Regions from separate parts of the Paenibacillus sp. FSL M7-1455 genome, predicted to be linked through region 3. Evidence: predicted binding sites of a transcription regulator. Region 3 holds the regulator's gene; each other region holds the start of a gene.
What was found. Region 3 encodes Rex, which represses fermentation and respiration genes when NADH is low (regulators of the CRP and FNR family bind a similar motif). Its sites were predicted from a motif close to TTGTGAAATATTTCACAA; they were not measured.

Region 1: the regulator Rex is predicted to act here: its motif matches at 2,481-2,498, upstream of pflB (formate C-acetyltransferase).
Region 2: the regulator Rex is predicted to act here: its motif matches at 1,790-1,807, upstream of qoxA (cytochrome aa3 quinol oxidase subunit II).
Region 4: the regulator Rex is predicted to act here: its motif matches at 1,519-1,536, upstream of nadA (quinolinate synthase NadA).

The regions. Positions count from the first base shown of each region.
Region 1 covers NZ_JBBORO010000001.1:3,920,696-3,924,732, forward strand. The annotation lists gene pflA (pyruvate formate-lyase-activating protein) at 1-101, opposite strand, end outside; gene pflB (formate C-acetyltransferase) at 169-2,430, opposite strand; gene adhE (bifunctional acetaldehyde-CoA/alcohol dehydrogenase) at 2,917-4,037, opposite strand, start outside.
Region 2 covers NZ_JBBORO010000001.1:4,695,984-4,700,020, forward strand. The annotation lists gene NYE48_RS21655 (DUF2339 domain-containing protein) at 1-648, shown strand, start outside; gene NYE48_RS21660 (HAD family hydrolase) at 779-1,507, opposite strand; gene qoxA (cytochrome aa3 quinol oxidase subunit II) at 1,944-2,906, shown strand; gene qoxB (cytochrome aa3 quinol oxidase subunit I) at 2,934-4,037, shown strand, end outside.
Region 3 covers NZ_JBBORO010000001.1:3,746,490-3,750,526, forward strand. The annotation lists gene NYE48_RS17160 (cell wall elongation regulator TseB-like domain-containing protein) at 293-808, opposite strand; gene NYE48_RS17165 (amidohydrolase) at 833-2,143, opposite strand; gene NYE48_RS17170 (redox-sensing transcriptional repressor Rex) at 2,109-2,783, opposite strand; gene dinG (ATP-dependent DNA helicase DinG) at 2,844-4,037, opposite strand, start outside.
Region 4 covers NZ_JBBORO010000001.1:60,435-64,471, reverse strand. The annotation lists gene nadB (L-aspartate oxidase) at 1-496, opposite strand, end outside; gene nadA (quinolinate synthase NadA) at 536-1,474, opposite strand; gene ftsH (ATP-dependent zinc metalloprotease FtsH) at 1,885-3,957, opposite strand.

The DNA of each region.
Region 1 (4,037 bases), 170 kb from region 3:
TGGCATTTCAGCAGGCAGCCTTGCATGAAAAGAACAAAGCGGATGCCCGGCCCGTCGACGGTCCCGAAGGTTTCCATGGAGTGGATATGTCCCTTGATCATTGAAGTCACCCTTTCCGCATCCGCTATCGGTTCCGGCAGGCCCGGAGCCCGCCTGTTATCCCGTTTCTTACATGGATCCGTGGAACGTGCGGTTGATCACGTCAAGCTGCTGCTCCCGGGTCAGCTTCACGAAGTTGACGGCGTAACCCGACACGCGAATCGTCAGCTGCGGATAATTTTCCGGATGTTCCATCGCGTCGATGAGCTGCTCGCGGTCGAATACGTTGACGTTCAAATGATGCGCCTTGCTGCCGAAATATCCGTCAAGCATCGATACGAGGTTCGATTTGCGGGTCTCCGGCTCTTTGCCGAGCGCTTTCGGCACGATGGAAAACGTGTTGGAGATGCCGTCCAGGCTTTCCTCGTAAGGCAGTTTGGCTACCGAGCTGAGGGAAGCGAGCGCCCCTTTTTTGTCCCGTCCGTGCATCGGATTGGCGCCAGGCGCAAACGGCTCGCCCGCTTTGCGGCCGTCCGGCGTCGTTCCGGTTTTTTTGCCGTATACGACGTTCGACGTGATGGTGAGAATCGATTGGGTCGGCAGCGCGTTCCGGTACGCTTTATGTTTGCGGATCATGCTCATGAACGTTTCCACCAGCCAGACGGCGATTTGGTCCACCCGGTCGTCGTTGTTGCCGTAGCATGGGTATTCCCCTTCGATTTCGAAATCGACGGCGATGCCCTGTTCGTTGCGGACCGGCCGGACCTTGGCGTGTTTGATCGCGCTCAGCGAATCGGCCGCCACGGACAACCCTGCGATGCCGCAGGCCATCGTACGGAGGATGTCCCGGTCGTGCAGCGCCATCTCGATGCGTTCGTAGCAATATTTGTCATGCATGTAATGGATGACGTTCAGCGAGTTCATGTACAGTTTTGCCAGCCATTCCATCATCGGCTTCAGCCGTTTGACCACTTCGTCGTACGAGAGGACCTCGGAGGTGATCGCCGGATATTCCGGTCCGACCTGCGCGCCGGACTTTTCGTCGACGCCGCCGTTGATGGCGTACAGCAAACATTTCGCCAGGTTGGCCCGCGCCCCGAAAAACTGCATTTGCTTGCCGATCCGCATCGCGGATACGCAGCAGGCGATTCCGTAGTCGTCGCCGTAGATCGGGCGCATCAGATCGTCGTTTTCATATTGGATGGAGCTGGTCTCGATCGATACCTTCGCGCAATATTTTTTGAAGGCTTCCGGCAGCTTCTCCGACCATAATACCGTCAGGTTCGGTTCGGGCGCGGGTCCCAAATTGTACAGCGTATGCAGGAAACGGAAGCTGTTTTTCGTCACCCGGGTTTGGCCGTTGACCGACATCCCGCCGATCGATTCCGTCACCCAGGTCGGGTCGCCGCTGAACAGCTCGTTGTAGTCCGGCGTCCGGAGGAATTTCACGATGCGAAGCTTCATGACGAAATGGTCGACGAGCTCCTGCGCCTGCGTTTCGGTCAGCGTGCCTTCCTCCAGATCCCGTTCGATGTAAATATCGAGGAACGAAGATACGCGGCCAAGCGACATCGCGGCGCCGTTTTGCTCCTTGATGGCAGCCAAATAACCGAAATACAGCCACTGGAAAGCTTCTTTGGCGTTTTGCGCCGGTTTGGAAATGTCGTATCCGTGCATTTCGGCCATCCGCTTCAGCTCGCCGAGGGCGCGAATTTGTTCGGACAATTCCTCCCGCAGGCGAATGACGTCTTCTTCCATGGCGTCCACCTCAAGCTCGAGCAGCTCCTGTTTTTTCTGCGCAACGAGGAAATCGACGCCGTACAAGGCAACGCGGCGGTAGTCGCCGATAATCCGGCCGCGGCCGTAAGCATCGGGCAAGCCCGTGATGATGCCCGCTTTGCGCGCAGCCCGCATCTCGGTCGTGTATGCGTCAAAGACGCCCTGGTTATGGGTTTTGCGGATGTTCGTGAATAGGTCGATCAGCTCTTGCGGAAGTTCAAACCCGTACGCTTTGCATGCATCCACCATCATGCGGATGCCGCCGAACGGCTGAATGGACCGCTTGAACGGAGCGTCGGTCTGGACGCCGACGATTTGCTCCTTGTCTTTGTCCAAATATCCCGGCCCGTGGGACAGGATCGTGGAAGGCGTATGGACGTCGACGTCCAGAACGCCGCCGTTTTCCCTTTCCTTTTTCGTCAGATCGGAGACGATCTTCCACAGCTCGGTCGTATCGTCCGTCGGCCCCTGCAAAAATCCCTCGTCCCCCAGGTACGGGCGGATATTCCGCTCGATAAAGTCGTTGACGTTGACTTTGCGCGTCCAGTTCCCTTTTTTGAATCCCCGCCAGCCCGTTGGCATGGTTTGTACGTCTTGTTCCAGCACAGACATTGGAATCCCTCCGTTTTTGAGGATGTAAATGCCGCATCGATGGATATTTTTTGTGATTTATTTCACTTAGTTGAAAATTTGATCTTGCTATTGTCTTGCTCCATCTGATCCTGCTTTTATGCTGCTTGCTCTCCTCGATGCGGCGGTCTTGCTTCAGGATTTTGCAGCATCCGATGGCAGCCGCTTCCGGGTACATTTTATGGAACGAAACGATTTCGCTTCCATAAATCAAATCGCGGACCGAAAGTCGTTTTTTCGGATGTTTGACAAAATCCCCGTTTACAAGTCCAGTGTAAAAAACTTCCGGCAAAACGGCTGTGATAAACATCACTTTGCAGGCGGTCTTCCTAAGGGGAAGGTCGATTTCACGCGCCTGCAAAGGATGCGGTCCGCATTGGGCGGCAGCCTGTTCGGGGATAGGCGGGCGGCGCGGTCGTCAAGCAAATACGTCACGCTTCCCCGATCCGCCGCCGGCTCCCGCTTCGCTTATTCTTCGAACCGCCCGTAAAACGCGTTCCGGTAAATGTCCGCCAGCTCCGATACGAGCGGCAGCTTCGGATTCGCCGTCGTGCATTGGTCCTCGAAGGCGCGGTCCGCCAAATAATCGACCTTTGCTTCGAACGCTTTGGCGTCAAATCCGAGCTCCTGGAACGATTCCTCAATGCCAAGCGCCTTGTTCAACTTCCGTATGGCCTGAATCAGGCTGTTTACGCCTTCCTCCGTCGTGCGGGCAGGCAATCCCAAAATGCGAGCGATTTCCGCGTACCGCTCGTCGGCGACGAAATGCGAATATTTCGGGAACGACGCGAACTTGCTCGGTTTTTTCGCGTTGTAGCGGATGACGTGCGGCATCAGGATCGCATTGGTCCGGCCGTGGGCCGTATGGTATTCCCCGCCCCATTTATGCGCCAGGCTGTGGTTGATGCCCAGGAACGCGTTGGCGAAAGCCATGCCGGCCAGCGTCGAGGCATTGTGCATTTTCTCCCGGGCGATCTTGTCGCCGGTCAGCGCGGACTTTTCAAGGTACTGGAAGACGAGCTGGATCGCTTTGATCGCCAGGCCGTCCGTATAATCGCTAGCCATCACCGAGACATACGCTTCGATCGCATGCGTGAGCACGTCCATGCCCGTATCGGCCACCGCCGTTTTCGGCAGCGTGTACACGAACTCCGGATCGACGATCGCGACGTCCGGCGTCAACTCGTAGTCCGCAAGCGGGTATTTCGTGTTTCCTTGGTTTTTGTCCGTGATGACGGCAAACGAGGTGACTTCCGATCCCGTGCCCGAGGTCGTCGGAATGGCGACGAATTTGGCCTTTTGCCCGAGGCGCGGATATTTGTAGATCCGTTTGCGGATGTCCATGAACTTCTGCTTCAGGTTCGAAAAATCGGTGTCCGGATATTCGTAGAACAGCCACATCGCTTTGGCCGCGTCCATCGGCGAGCCCCCGCCGAGCGCGATGATGCAGTCCGGCTGGAACCGTCTCATCATCTCGGTGCCCCTGTCCACCGTCGTCGTCGACGGATCGGGCTCCACTTCCGAAAACACTTCGATAACGACCGGATTTTGGCGCTGGCGCAGGAAATATTCGACCCTTTCGACATATC
Region 2 (4,037 bases), 950 kb from region 3:
TGGGCATTCGATATTTCGAACCAGCATTATGCGCCGGCTTCCGCGATCGTCATTGGAACCGCGGGCATCGTCCTAGGCATGGTGCTGAAAAGTTATATGCAGCAAATCACGGCAGCCATCGTATTGCTGTACGGCGCGGCGGGCACGCTGTTTTTGGCCATCCATCGCATCTTTTCCGCCGAAACCCTTTCCTGGCTCGTGCTGCTGGCCTCCCTTGCGGTTCTGTCGTACGCGCTGCGGCGTATGCCGCAACGGATGTTGTCCAACCGCTGGCCGGATATTCTCATGTGGATCGATGCCGGGCTTGCGATCATTTTTATTACCGAGGCGACCAACGTGCTGACCGGCGGGCTGACGAAAGACCTGCGGCATTTGGTGTTGTCCGCGGTGTGGGCGGTGTACGCCATCGCCGTCATCGTATGCGGCGTCATGCTTCAGCGCCGGATGGTCCGGCTTGCGGGCATCGGCTTGCTGTTCCTCACGCTGGTCAAAGTCATCGTCGCCGACCTGCCGGACGTATCCGTTGCGGTCAGAGCGATTTTGTTCATCGGACTCGGCGCGATCGGCATCATCGTCTCCAGGCTCATGTACAAACGCAAACAGGTTCCGCCGCAATCGCCGCCTGATGATGCGGCCGTGGAACGTTAATGCCGACGCGTCGGTACCTGCCTGAACTTATACGAGAAATCGTTTATAGGATGTAAATGCAAACAAAGCAGTCGCGACCCCGTAGCGGGAATGCGGCTGCTTTGTTTTCGTTCGTTCATCCCTGAATCCTTTAAGCCAGCAGCAGGTCGGCAAGCTCCCGGTAACTGCCTGCCGTATACTGCGGCTGATGTTCCGTTTCGGGCTCAACCTGCCTGTGGTTGAACCAGATCGCGGTCCAGCCCGCATCCAGCGCCCCGATCACGTCATTTCGCCACGAATCGCCGATGTAGAAGCAGCGCGAAGGATCCGTCCCCGTTTGTTCATTGACGCGGGCAAACAGGCGCGGGTCCGGTTTGTCGTAACCGACCGCCCCCGATACGAAAATATGGCCGGAAGGGATGGCGGCATCCAGCGCCAGCGCCTTGATTTTGGCCATCTGGTGCTCCGCCGGTCCGTTCGTGATCAGCCCGACGACATGACCGGCCGCCTGCAAATCGCCGATCAGCTCCGTTGCCCCCGGAAACGGGCTGATCCGGAACTGGCGCTCCAGGTATTGTTCCTGGATCCGGGCCGCCTCCCCATCCGTCACCGCGATCCCGAATTCCGCCAAAGCCAGCTTGGCCCTTTGGATCCTCATCTCCTGCAAATCCCGTTCCGCTCCGGCGGCATTGACCGCGCCATGGCTGGCGGAAAGCTTGTCGCTGTAATATCTGAATCGGTGATATACCGCCTCATACGGAAAGTCCTCTCCGGTGCCGAGCACATGCCGAAGCGCCTCCCTTAGCGGCTGCAAATGATCGTAAAGCGTATCATCCACGTCAAAAAATATCCCTTTTGCGTTCGTCCGTTTCTCTCCCATTGCGCTTCCTCTCCTATGGTCAGGATTGCAAAATCCTTATTGTGATGTTTGTTACGGCAAACGAATTTATGTCTATTTTAGCACATTATGCCGCGGTACAAGCAGGTTTCAGCGACCGCCGGACACGGGTAAAAAAGACTTACCCCGGGCTTAAAACCCTTTCAATTGTGACAGAACTGGCACAACCGTTCCCCGCCCGTTCAATTTTGAACAAAAATGAAAATCGCCGAATTTAGCCTTTTTCAAAGCTTAATCGGATTTTTTGGCCTTTTTTTGCGAAGAATGTGAAGATTATCACAGAATAATTGTATTTTATTTACAGTTATGTATTCTACTGTATTTGTTTTCTTTTTCACAAGTTACTATGCTATGGCTATAAGGATTCGCGAATTATCCAAACACTCAGCGATTAAGGCATGCTAGAAAGGAGTTTCCCGTGAAGAAAAAAAGATGGTTGTTTTCACTCATTTTTATTTCCGTCGTCATGCTGCTCAGCGGATGCGATACGAAACTGATGGTCCTGGATCCGAAAGGGCCGGTAGCGAAAACACAATCCAATACAATTATCTTCTCCATTCTGATGATGGCGCTCGTGTTAATCGTCGTGTACATCCTGTACATTTTCATGTTGACCAAATACCGGGCCAGCAAAACGCCGGACGATTATGAACCGCCTCATATGGAAGGAAGCAAATGGCTCGAATTTATTTGGACTGCCATTCCGATTATCATCGTAGCCATTTTGTCCGTCGTTACCGTACGTACGACTTATGCCGTAGAAAAGGTGCCGGCCGGCTATGAGGATCAAAAGCCGCTTGTCATCTACGCCTCCTCTTCCAACTGGAAATGGCATTTCAGCTATCCGGAGGAAGGCATCGAAACGGTAAACTACGTCAACATCCCTACGCACCGTCCGGTCGAGTTCCGTCTCTACTCGTACGGTCCGATTTCAAGCTTCTGGGTTCCGCAGCTCGGCGGACAGAAATACGCGATGAGCGACATGATCACCAAGCTGAATCTCGTCGCCGAACATGAAGGTTCGTACATGGGTAAAAACTCGAACTTCTCCGGTAAAGGTTTCGCCCAAATGGAATTCGAGGTGCTTGCCCAATCTCCTGCCGATTACACGAAATGGGTCAAAGAGGTGCAGCAAACCGCTCCGAAGCTGACCGAGCAGGAATTCAACTCCGTATTGCATACGGACTTCGTCGGACGCAAGTCTTACAGCTCCACGCACCTGAAATTCTCGGCTCCGCCTATGGATATGTCCGAACACGGCCATGGCGGGGACAATTCGACAGACAGCAAGGAATCCGGCAAGGATTCAGCGGATCATATGCAGGACATGGGTGACATGAAAGACATGAACGATCATTCTTCCATGGAACACGGTCACTAACATCATGGAGAAAGGAGAACAAACTGCATGAAATGGGACGAATTTTTTGTTACCGGCGAGCCGATGATCTACGCGGCCGATGTCAGCATCGTGCTCGTATCGCTCGCCATCGTGATCGGATTGACCTATTTCAAAAAATGGGGCTATCTGTGGCGTGAGTGGCTCACCACCGTGGACCACAAAAAAATCGGCATTATGTATATTTTGTCGGCGTTGATCATGCTGTTCCGCGGCGGCGTCGACGCCCTGTTGATGCGGGCGCAGCTCGCGACGCCGGACTCCAAATTTTTGGACGCCCAGCACTACAATGAGATATTTACGACGCACGGGGTTATCATGATTTTGTTCATGGCGATGCCGTTTGTCATCGGGATGATGAACGTGGTCGTTCCGCTGCAAATCGGGGCCCGCGACGTCGCTTTCCCTAGACTTAACGCCGTCAGCTTCTGGATGTTCTTTATGGGAGCGATGCTGTTTAACATTTCGTTTGTGATCGGGGGATCGCCGGATGCCGGCTGGTCCGCGTACTTCCCGCTCGCAAGCCTTGAATTCAGCCCGACGGTAGGCAATAACTACTACTCGCTCGCGCTGCAAATATCCGGTATCGGTACGCTGATGACGGGCGTCAACTTTATCGTGACGATCCTGAAGATGCGTGCTCCAGGCATGAAACTGATGCGTATGCCGATGTTCACCTGGTCGGTACTGATTACGAACGTCATTATTTTGTTTGCTTTCCCTGTGCTCACCGTAGCGCTTGCCCTGATGATGTTCGACCGCGTGTTCGGAAGCCAGTTCTTTACGATGGCCAACGGCGGTATGGATATGCTCTGGGCCAACTTGTTCTGGGTTTGGGGACACCCTGAAGTATATATCGTTATCTTGCCTGCTTTCGGTATTTTCAGCGATATTATTTCCACATTCTCGAAAAAGAATTTGTACGGCTACAAATCGATGGTTGTCAGCATGGTCGCCATCTCGGTCCTGTCCTTTCTCGTATGGGCGCACCATTTCTATACGATGGGCCAAGGCGCCATGGTCAACGGCTTTTTCTCCATCACGACGATGGCGATCGCGGTTCCGACCGGGGTCAAAATTTTCAACTGGCTGTTTACGCTCCGCAAAGGCAAA
Region 3 (4,037 bases):
TCTATCTATATCATACGAAAAATAGACAACCGCGGCAAAGGAGCTCTAAGCAAAGCTTCTAAGTCACGGTCATTCCAAACTTTTTCAATCTGCATTCAACACGACGGTCACACCATTTTCAGAGAGTATATCTTTGAATCACAATATAGAGTATATCACATCGTATATACTAAATCGAAGGTAATGTGTGAAAGTATTTAAAATATTATCCTGCGCACGCCAAAGAACCCCATTTTCATGAGGTTCTTTTCCATTTATTAGCTAATGATTCGCATCAATGCGTTTAGGCGGATTAACGGTTAGGCAGCGTAAAAGGACCCCCGATGCTTTGGCCGTCGCTGAACCGGTAGAATTGATAATAATAATGATCCTTGGACCAGTAAAAAAGCTGCCATGCGTATTCGCCGTTGTACATCCCGGGCACGACCTTCAGCTTTTTGACGTCCGGAATTTCCTTCGTCGCTTTTTCCTTGATCTGATTTTCCGACATGCCGTTGGAGAGCAACTCTTCGTGCACCGCGCCCTCGCCCGGTTTCACTTTGCCGTTTTCGTCCATCGTCACCCACACCATGATCGGACGGTTGTCTTTGTCCAACCCTTCGATCGCCCAGCAGATCGTATCCCATACCGATTTTTGGGCTTCGGTCACCTTCACGAGGCTTGTCTCCTGTTTGGCCTTCAGAATGGCCGCCGTCTCTTGCGCGCGGATATCCTGCGTTACGTATATGTAATAACGGTAAAGCCCGAACACGATCAGCAGAAACGCGACGATGCCGAGAAAAATCCATTTCTTTTTGTTCTTTAGCATAAGTTCCCCTATCTTTGGCCGTTCTTACCGGGACAAGAGACCTTCGAACGCGGCTTGGGCTTCCCGGCGGATGCGCTCTTCGTCCATCGTCAGGCACGCGCCATGCTTCACGATCTGCTTGCCGTCCACCCACACGTGTTCGACGTCTTTGCCGCTAGCCGAGTAGATTGCATGGGAAATCAGATCGGTATGCGGGAGGAAATGGGCTTGGTCGGTATTCAGTGCGATAAAATCGGCTTTCATGCCCGGCGCAAGGGTACCGACGTCCTGCAGGAAAAGGGATTGCGCTCCGTATACCGTTCCCATTTTCAAGGCTTCGTAAGCCGGAACCGCCGTCGGGTCGCCGGACACCCCTTTATGGATGAGCGCCGCAAGACGCATTTCCTCGAACATGTCCAAATTGTTGTTGCTGGCCGCGCCGTCGGTGCCGAGCGAGACCGTTACGCCCGCTTTGAGCAGATCCGTCACGCGGGCCACGCCGCTCGCCAGCTTCAGGTTGCTGCCCGGATTGTGGGACACGGCCACGTTGTTGCGCGCCAATATGCCGATTTCTTCATCGGTTAAGTGAACGGCATGGGCGACCAGGGACGGTCTTGAAAATACGCCGAGCTTCTCCAAATGGGCGACCGGCCGCAAGCCGTAATCCCGAACGTTTTGCTCGACCTCGGCAATCGTTTCGGACATATGGGTATGCATCGGCAAATCCAGGTCAAACGCGGCCTGCACGAATTTCTCGATGAAATCCGGAGGACATGTATACGGCGCGTGCGGCGAAATCATCGTCGTGATCCGGCCGTCCGCCTTGCCGTTCCAATCCCGTGCGAACTGGATCGCCTCGTTCAGCTTGTGACGCTGAATGTCCTCGGAGCATAACCCGATGACGCCCCGCATGAGGGACGCGCGAATTCCCGACTCTTCGGTCACCTTTGCGACTTGGTCCATATGGTCATACATGTCCAGGAAGGTGGTCGTCCCGCCCTTGAGCATTTCCAGCACCGACAGCGCCGTTCCCCTATAGACGTCGGAAGAGGTAAACTTGGCTTCCATCGGCCACATTTTCTCCTGCAGCCAAATTTGCAGGGCCAGGTCGTCCCCGTACCCCCGCAGCAGCGACATCGCCGCATGCCCGTGCGTGTTGATCAGGCCGGGCATAAAAAACAGATGCGTGCCGTCGAATACGGGAACATCGTTTTCAAGCTCCGGCATTTCTTCCCCTATATAAGCGATGCGGTCGCCTTCGATGACCATGCAGCCCTGGATTACGGGCTTGTCTTGGTCAGGCACGGCAAAGCTGCCGTTTTTAATGATCCATTGGTTTGTCTTGTTCTCCGCCATCGGCTGAATCGTCCTTTCCGTTATTCAAATAATAAGCCAGGCTCAGCAGGTCCGTCGTGAAATCCGCCGCATGGATCCGGATGTTGGCCGGCGCCTTCAGAATGGTCGGCGCGAAGTTCAGGATCGCCTCGATCCCGGCGCCAATAAGCTGGTCGGCCACGTTCTGGGCCTCGACGGCGGGCACCGTAATGATGCCGATCCGGATATTCCGGTTTTTGATCGTATCCGTGATCTCTTCCATCGGCTGCACCGTCAGCGTATTGATTTTTTTGCCGATTTTTTTCGGATTTTCGTCGAAGACCGCCACGATTTTAATGTTTTCGCGCAGGTAAAAGTTGTAGTTGGAAAGCGCCTGTCCCAGGTTGCCGGCGCCCACCAGCACCGCGTTGATCTGCTGATCCAGGTTCAGGATGTGGCGGATCTTTTCAATCAGGTACGAAACGTCGTATCCGATCCCTTTCCGGCCGAAATCACCGAAATACGCCAGATCCTTGCGGATTTGTGCCGGGTTCAGGTCCAGTCGCTGACCAAGCTCCTGGGAGGAAACCGTCGCTACCTCCCGCTTGTGCAAATCATTCAAATAACGTAAATATACAGGCAATCTGCGGACGACCGCTTCGGAAATTTTCTCCGATTTCATGCATGTTCCCCCTATTTAACAGCTTAAATTCTATCGTTCGATCCTATGAAAAGGGTCGTATTAACCTTCTTGAAGCCATTCAGATATACGGGGAACCATTTTTTCCGTATTCATATGCTCCATCTTTGGCCCCGGCAAGGAATAGAGAAAATATTTCCCGTAGTAAGACTCGATTACGCGCGTATCGTATACGATGACGATTCCGCGGTCATTCGCCGTACGAACCAAGCGGCCGAAGCCCTGCTTAAAGCGGATGACCGCCTGCGGCACGGAAAGCTTCATGAACGGATTTTTCTTCTGGCGCTGCAAAAGTTCGGCTTTCGCTTCGTTCAGCGGGTGATTCGGCGGCTGGAACGGAAGCCTTACGATCGCCAGGCAGGTCAACGCTTCGCCGGGGATATCGACTCCCTCCCAGAAGCTGCTCGTACCGAGCAGCACCGAAGCGCTGCTGTCTTGAAACCGGCGAATGAGCTTGGTGCGGCTGCCGCTGTCCACGCCTTGGCCGAGCACGGTGATATCGCTGCCCGCAAGGGCGTTTTTCAGCGGTTCGTGCACCTGCCGGAGCATCCGGTACGAGGTGAACAGCACCAGCATTCGGCCATGGGTTGCGATCGCCGCGTCGGCCAGGGACCGCACGAGCGTGTCCACGAACACCGGATCGCCGACGCTTCCTTTTACGCTCGGGAAATCCCGCGGAATGACCAGCAACGCCTGGTCGCGGTATTTGAACGGGGAAGGAAGCTGCACGGATACCAGCCTGCCGCTCTCCTGGTCTTCCTGCAGACCAAGATTATCGATCATGTATTGGAAGGACTTGTCGACCGACAACGTAGCCGACGTTAATATAACGCTTTTCTTTTTATCGAAAAACAACTCCTTGAGCTGTTTGCTGACGTCTACCGGAACCGCATACAGCTGAAGCGATTTGCTGCGGAAATGGCTGCTTGCCTCCATCCAATAAACGACGGTGGCATCGTCCAGATTCATGAACGCCCGCAGATCGTCGCGTTCGGCAGCCAGATCCTTGAACAGGCCGCTAAGATCCGTTATCAGGCTGTCCGCGCTGTAATCGTCTTCGTTTTCCTTGTATTCGGCCAGCATTTTTTCGCCGCGGCGGACGATTTCGCTCATTTTCACATGGATCTGGTTCTCCATCGCCTTCAGTGTTTCCCATTCCTGCGGCCATTTCGACGGCTGGAGCCTCAGCACATATTGCCCGGATTCTCCCGGCGCGGCGTCATTCCTTTCCGGCAT
Region 4 (4,037 bases), 3.7 Mb from region 3:
GATGCTCCCACACTTTAACGCGTTCATGGCCCCGTACCTGCGCCGCCAGCGCCCTAACGATCTCAAAACCCGTCGCGTCGCCGTTGGCATGCAAAATCCGGCGGCGGCTGTGGGCGCCCTCCTGCGTCAACGCAAGCTCCCCGTCGATTTCGTCGAAGGCCGTACCCAGCCGGATCAGCTCTTTGACGCCTTCAGGCCCCTCATTCACGAGAATATCGACCGCGGCCGACGAGCATAACCCCGCGCCTGCCATCAGCGTATCCTCACGATGGTATGCAGGAGAGTCGTCTTCCGAAGTCACGGCGGCGATGCCGCCTTGCGCATAGCGGGTATTGCTCTCCAGAAGGGCGTTTTTCGTAATCATAAGCACGTTCAGGTCTTTCCCCGCCTCAATGGCCGTATACAAGCCCGCAATGCCGGAGCCGACCACGATGACGTCGGTTTCCACGCTAGGCAAGGACTGCAGGTCAAAATCAACCAAATACTGAGGAATCATTGCATTATTCACCTGTCTTAAGAGAAAGAGTAGCGCATGCTACTGTACTTGTAACATGCGCTCTAAAGAAATCCGGGCCTTGTCTGCGACGGCCGGCGGTACGTAAATTTGCGGCTTCATCGTTTCCAGGCACTTCACCAATTTTTTAAGATTGTTTACCTTCATGTTCGGACATACCAAATATTTGGTCGCAAAATGGAAGGTCTTGTGCGGACTGTCCATGCGAAGCTGGTAGCCCGTGCCGTCTTCGGTTCCGACGATAAACTCCTGGCAATCCGACTTTTTGCAGTAATCGATGATCGCCGTCGTGCTGCCTACGAAATCTCCCATCGCAACCACTTCAGGACGGCATTCCGGATGCACGACGAACTGGGCGTTCGGATGTTTGGCTTTCATTTCCACAACGTCTTTTACGGTCAGCATGTCATGCGTATTGCAGTAACCTTCCCAAATGATCATTTTTTTGTCGGTATGCTGCTGTACGTAATGGCCGAGGTTTTTGTCCGGCACCCAGATGATCTCGTCGCAATCCAGCGATTGGATCACCTTCACCGCATTGGAGGACGTGCAGCAAATGTCCGTTTCCGCTTTCACGTCGGCGGAGGAGTTGATATATGTAACGACTTTGGCGTTCGGGTGTTGGGCTTTCAGCTTGCGGAGCCCATCCACGTTCACCATGTCGGCCATCGGGCAGCCTGCGCGTTCGTCCGGAATCAAAACCGTCTTGTTCGGAGCCAAAATTTTGGCGCTTTCCCCCATGAAATGCACGCCGCAAAAAACGATCGTCTCCGCATCCGTTTGCGCGGCTTTCTGGGCAAGCAAAAAGGAATCGCCGCGGAAATCGGCAACTTCCTGAATTTCGTCCCGTTGATAATAGTGAGCCAAAATAATTGCGTTTCTTTCTTTTTTGAGCTGCATCAGCTTCTCGGTCAATTCCCGTTTTTGCTCCTCTTTATGCTGCAGCGCCAGAGCTTCCACCAGAAACCCACTCCTTTAATAAAGTCATCGCATGATCCATAATATTGTGAAAATTCTCTCAAAGTTAGGTGTCTAAGCCTCGAGGTTTTTCAGTTACCAACTAATGTACACAAGGTTTCACGGGCTGTCAATTGGGCGGGAAGTTCGGCATAAACAGGTCCATCGTGCCAAAAAATCCTTATAGGGCGCATGTTTCGTGCATCCTTTCACAACAAAAAGGCTTGATGATAAAAATAAAAATTTTTCATGATGCTTGGCTCAGACTCCTTCATGCAAAATTAAAACAACCTCATGCTCAGAACATGCGCTGTGATCGACGGTTCCGTATTCATTGGGGTAAAGCTGCCAAAAACAAAAAAACCCGGAAGACGATTGCCGTCGTCTTCCGGGTTTTGTATGTCCTGCTGGGTTTACGCTTTCGTACCTGGAGGCGTGCCTCCGTTATTCGGATCGTCTGCCGGCGGGTTCGTCGGATCGTTCGGAATGTCCGAAGAGCTCTTCGGAGCATCGTTCGGAATCTCATTCGTCGGCAAGTCGGCATTGTCCTCTTTGCCTTGAATGCGGACGCGAACGTCGCCGATCTCGTCGATTACGGGCGCGCCGCTTTCGGAGGAGCCTCCGTTTTCGCCGTCGCGCGGTCCGTCTTCCGACAGGTATCCTTGTTCGATCAGCTCTTTGATTTGCTCCAGCTCAAGGGTTTCTTTCTCAAGCAGCGTATTCGCGATGAGATGAACCTCTTTGGCGTGTTTGGTCAACAAATCTTTACAACGCTGATAACATTCGTTGGTCATGCGCTGCATTTCCTGATCGATTTCATAAGCGATGGAATCACTGTAATTTTGCTCGTGTCCAAGATCGCGGCCAAGGAATACTTGGCCTTGGGACGAACCGAATTGCAGCGGTCCAAGCTTCTCGCTCATGCCGTATTCCATGATCATGCTGCGGACGATGTTTGTCGCCTGCTGGAAGTCGCTGTAAGCGCCCGTTCCGATTTCCCCGATAAAGAGTTCCTCGGATACGCGGCCGCCGAGAAGGCCTGTCACTTTATCCAGCAATTCCTGCTTCGTGACGAGCATGCGGTCTTCCTTCGGCATCATGATGACGTATCCGCCGGCACGGCCGCGAGGAATGATCGTTACTTTATGCACCATATCGGCGTTTTCCAGGAAGTAGCCGACAATGGTATGGCCCGCTTCGTGATAAGCGACGATCCGCTTCTCGCGTTCGCTGATCACGCGGCTGCGTTTTTCCGTACCGACAATGACGCGGTCGATCGCTTCGTCGACCTCGCGCATGGAAATATCCTTCCGGTTGCGGCGTGCCGCAAGCAGGGCAGCCTCGTTCATCAGGTTTTCCAGCTCGGCGCCGGTAAAGCCGGTCGTGCGTTTCGCTACCACGTCAAGCTTAACGTCTTTTGTGAGCGGCTTATTGCGTGCATGGACTTTCAGCACCGCTTCGCGGCCCTTCACGTCCGGACGGTCGACCGTGATTTGACGGTCAAAACGTCCCGGACGCAAGAGCGCCGGGTCGAGAATATCCGCACGGTTGGTCGCCGCAACGATGATGATGCCTTCGTTGCCGCCGAAACCGTCCATCTCTACGAGCAATTGGTTCAGCGTTTGTTCGCGCTCGTCATGGCCGCCGCCAAGACCGGCGCCGCGCTGACGGCCAACCGCATCGATTTCGTCGATAAATATAATACATGGCGCATTTTTCTTGGCGTTCTCGAACAAATCGCGAACGCGGGATGCACCGACACCTACGAACATTTCCACGAAGTCGGAACCGGAAATGCTGAAGAACGGAACGCCGGCTTCCCCGGCTACCGCGCGGGCGAGGAGCGTTTTACCCGTACCCGGAGGGCCTACGAGCAGCACCCCTTTCGGAATGCGGGCGCCGACTGCGGCAAATTTCCGCGGATCCTTAAGGAATTCCACGACTTCGACAAGTTCCTGTTTCTCTTCATCGGCCCCGGCCACATCTTCGAATGTGACCCTCTTCTTCTCTTCATTATATAAGCGCGCACGGCTTTTGCCGAAGTTCATCACTTTGCCGCCGCCGCCCTGTGCCTGATTGAACAGGAAGAAGAAAAGAATGAACATGATAACCAAAGGAATCATGGAGGAGAGCAGCGTCAGCCAAATGCTTTCGCCTTCCATTTTCTTCTGGGTATAGCTCATGCCGGTCTTGTCGCTGGCGTCCACCAGCTCTTGGATCGCGGCATCCGTAGCCGGAATGTAGGTTGAGAAGCTGTCGGATTTAGCCCCTTCCGGTTTTTGATTATATTTACCGGTTACGAGATAGGCGTAACCGTCAAATTGAACCGTGATATCCTTCACATTGCCAGCCTTAATCTCTTGCCGAAATTCATCGTATCTAGGATTGTGAGCAGATTCACCGCTGCTGCTTACGAACTGGACAATGCCCACCACAACTAAAAAAAGAATCAAATAAAAACCAGAATTCCGGATGAACCGATTCATCCCCTACCTCCTCTCAAAACACTTTAATTATTTTACCATAGCCTGTCTGACCATCTCAACAGAGGTGGTATTAGCATGAA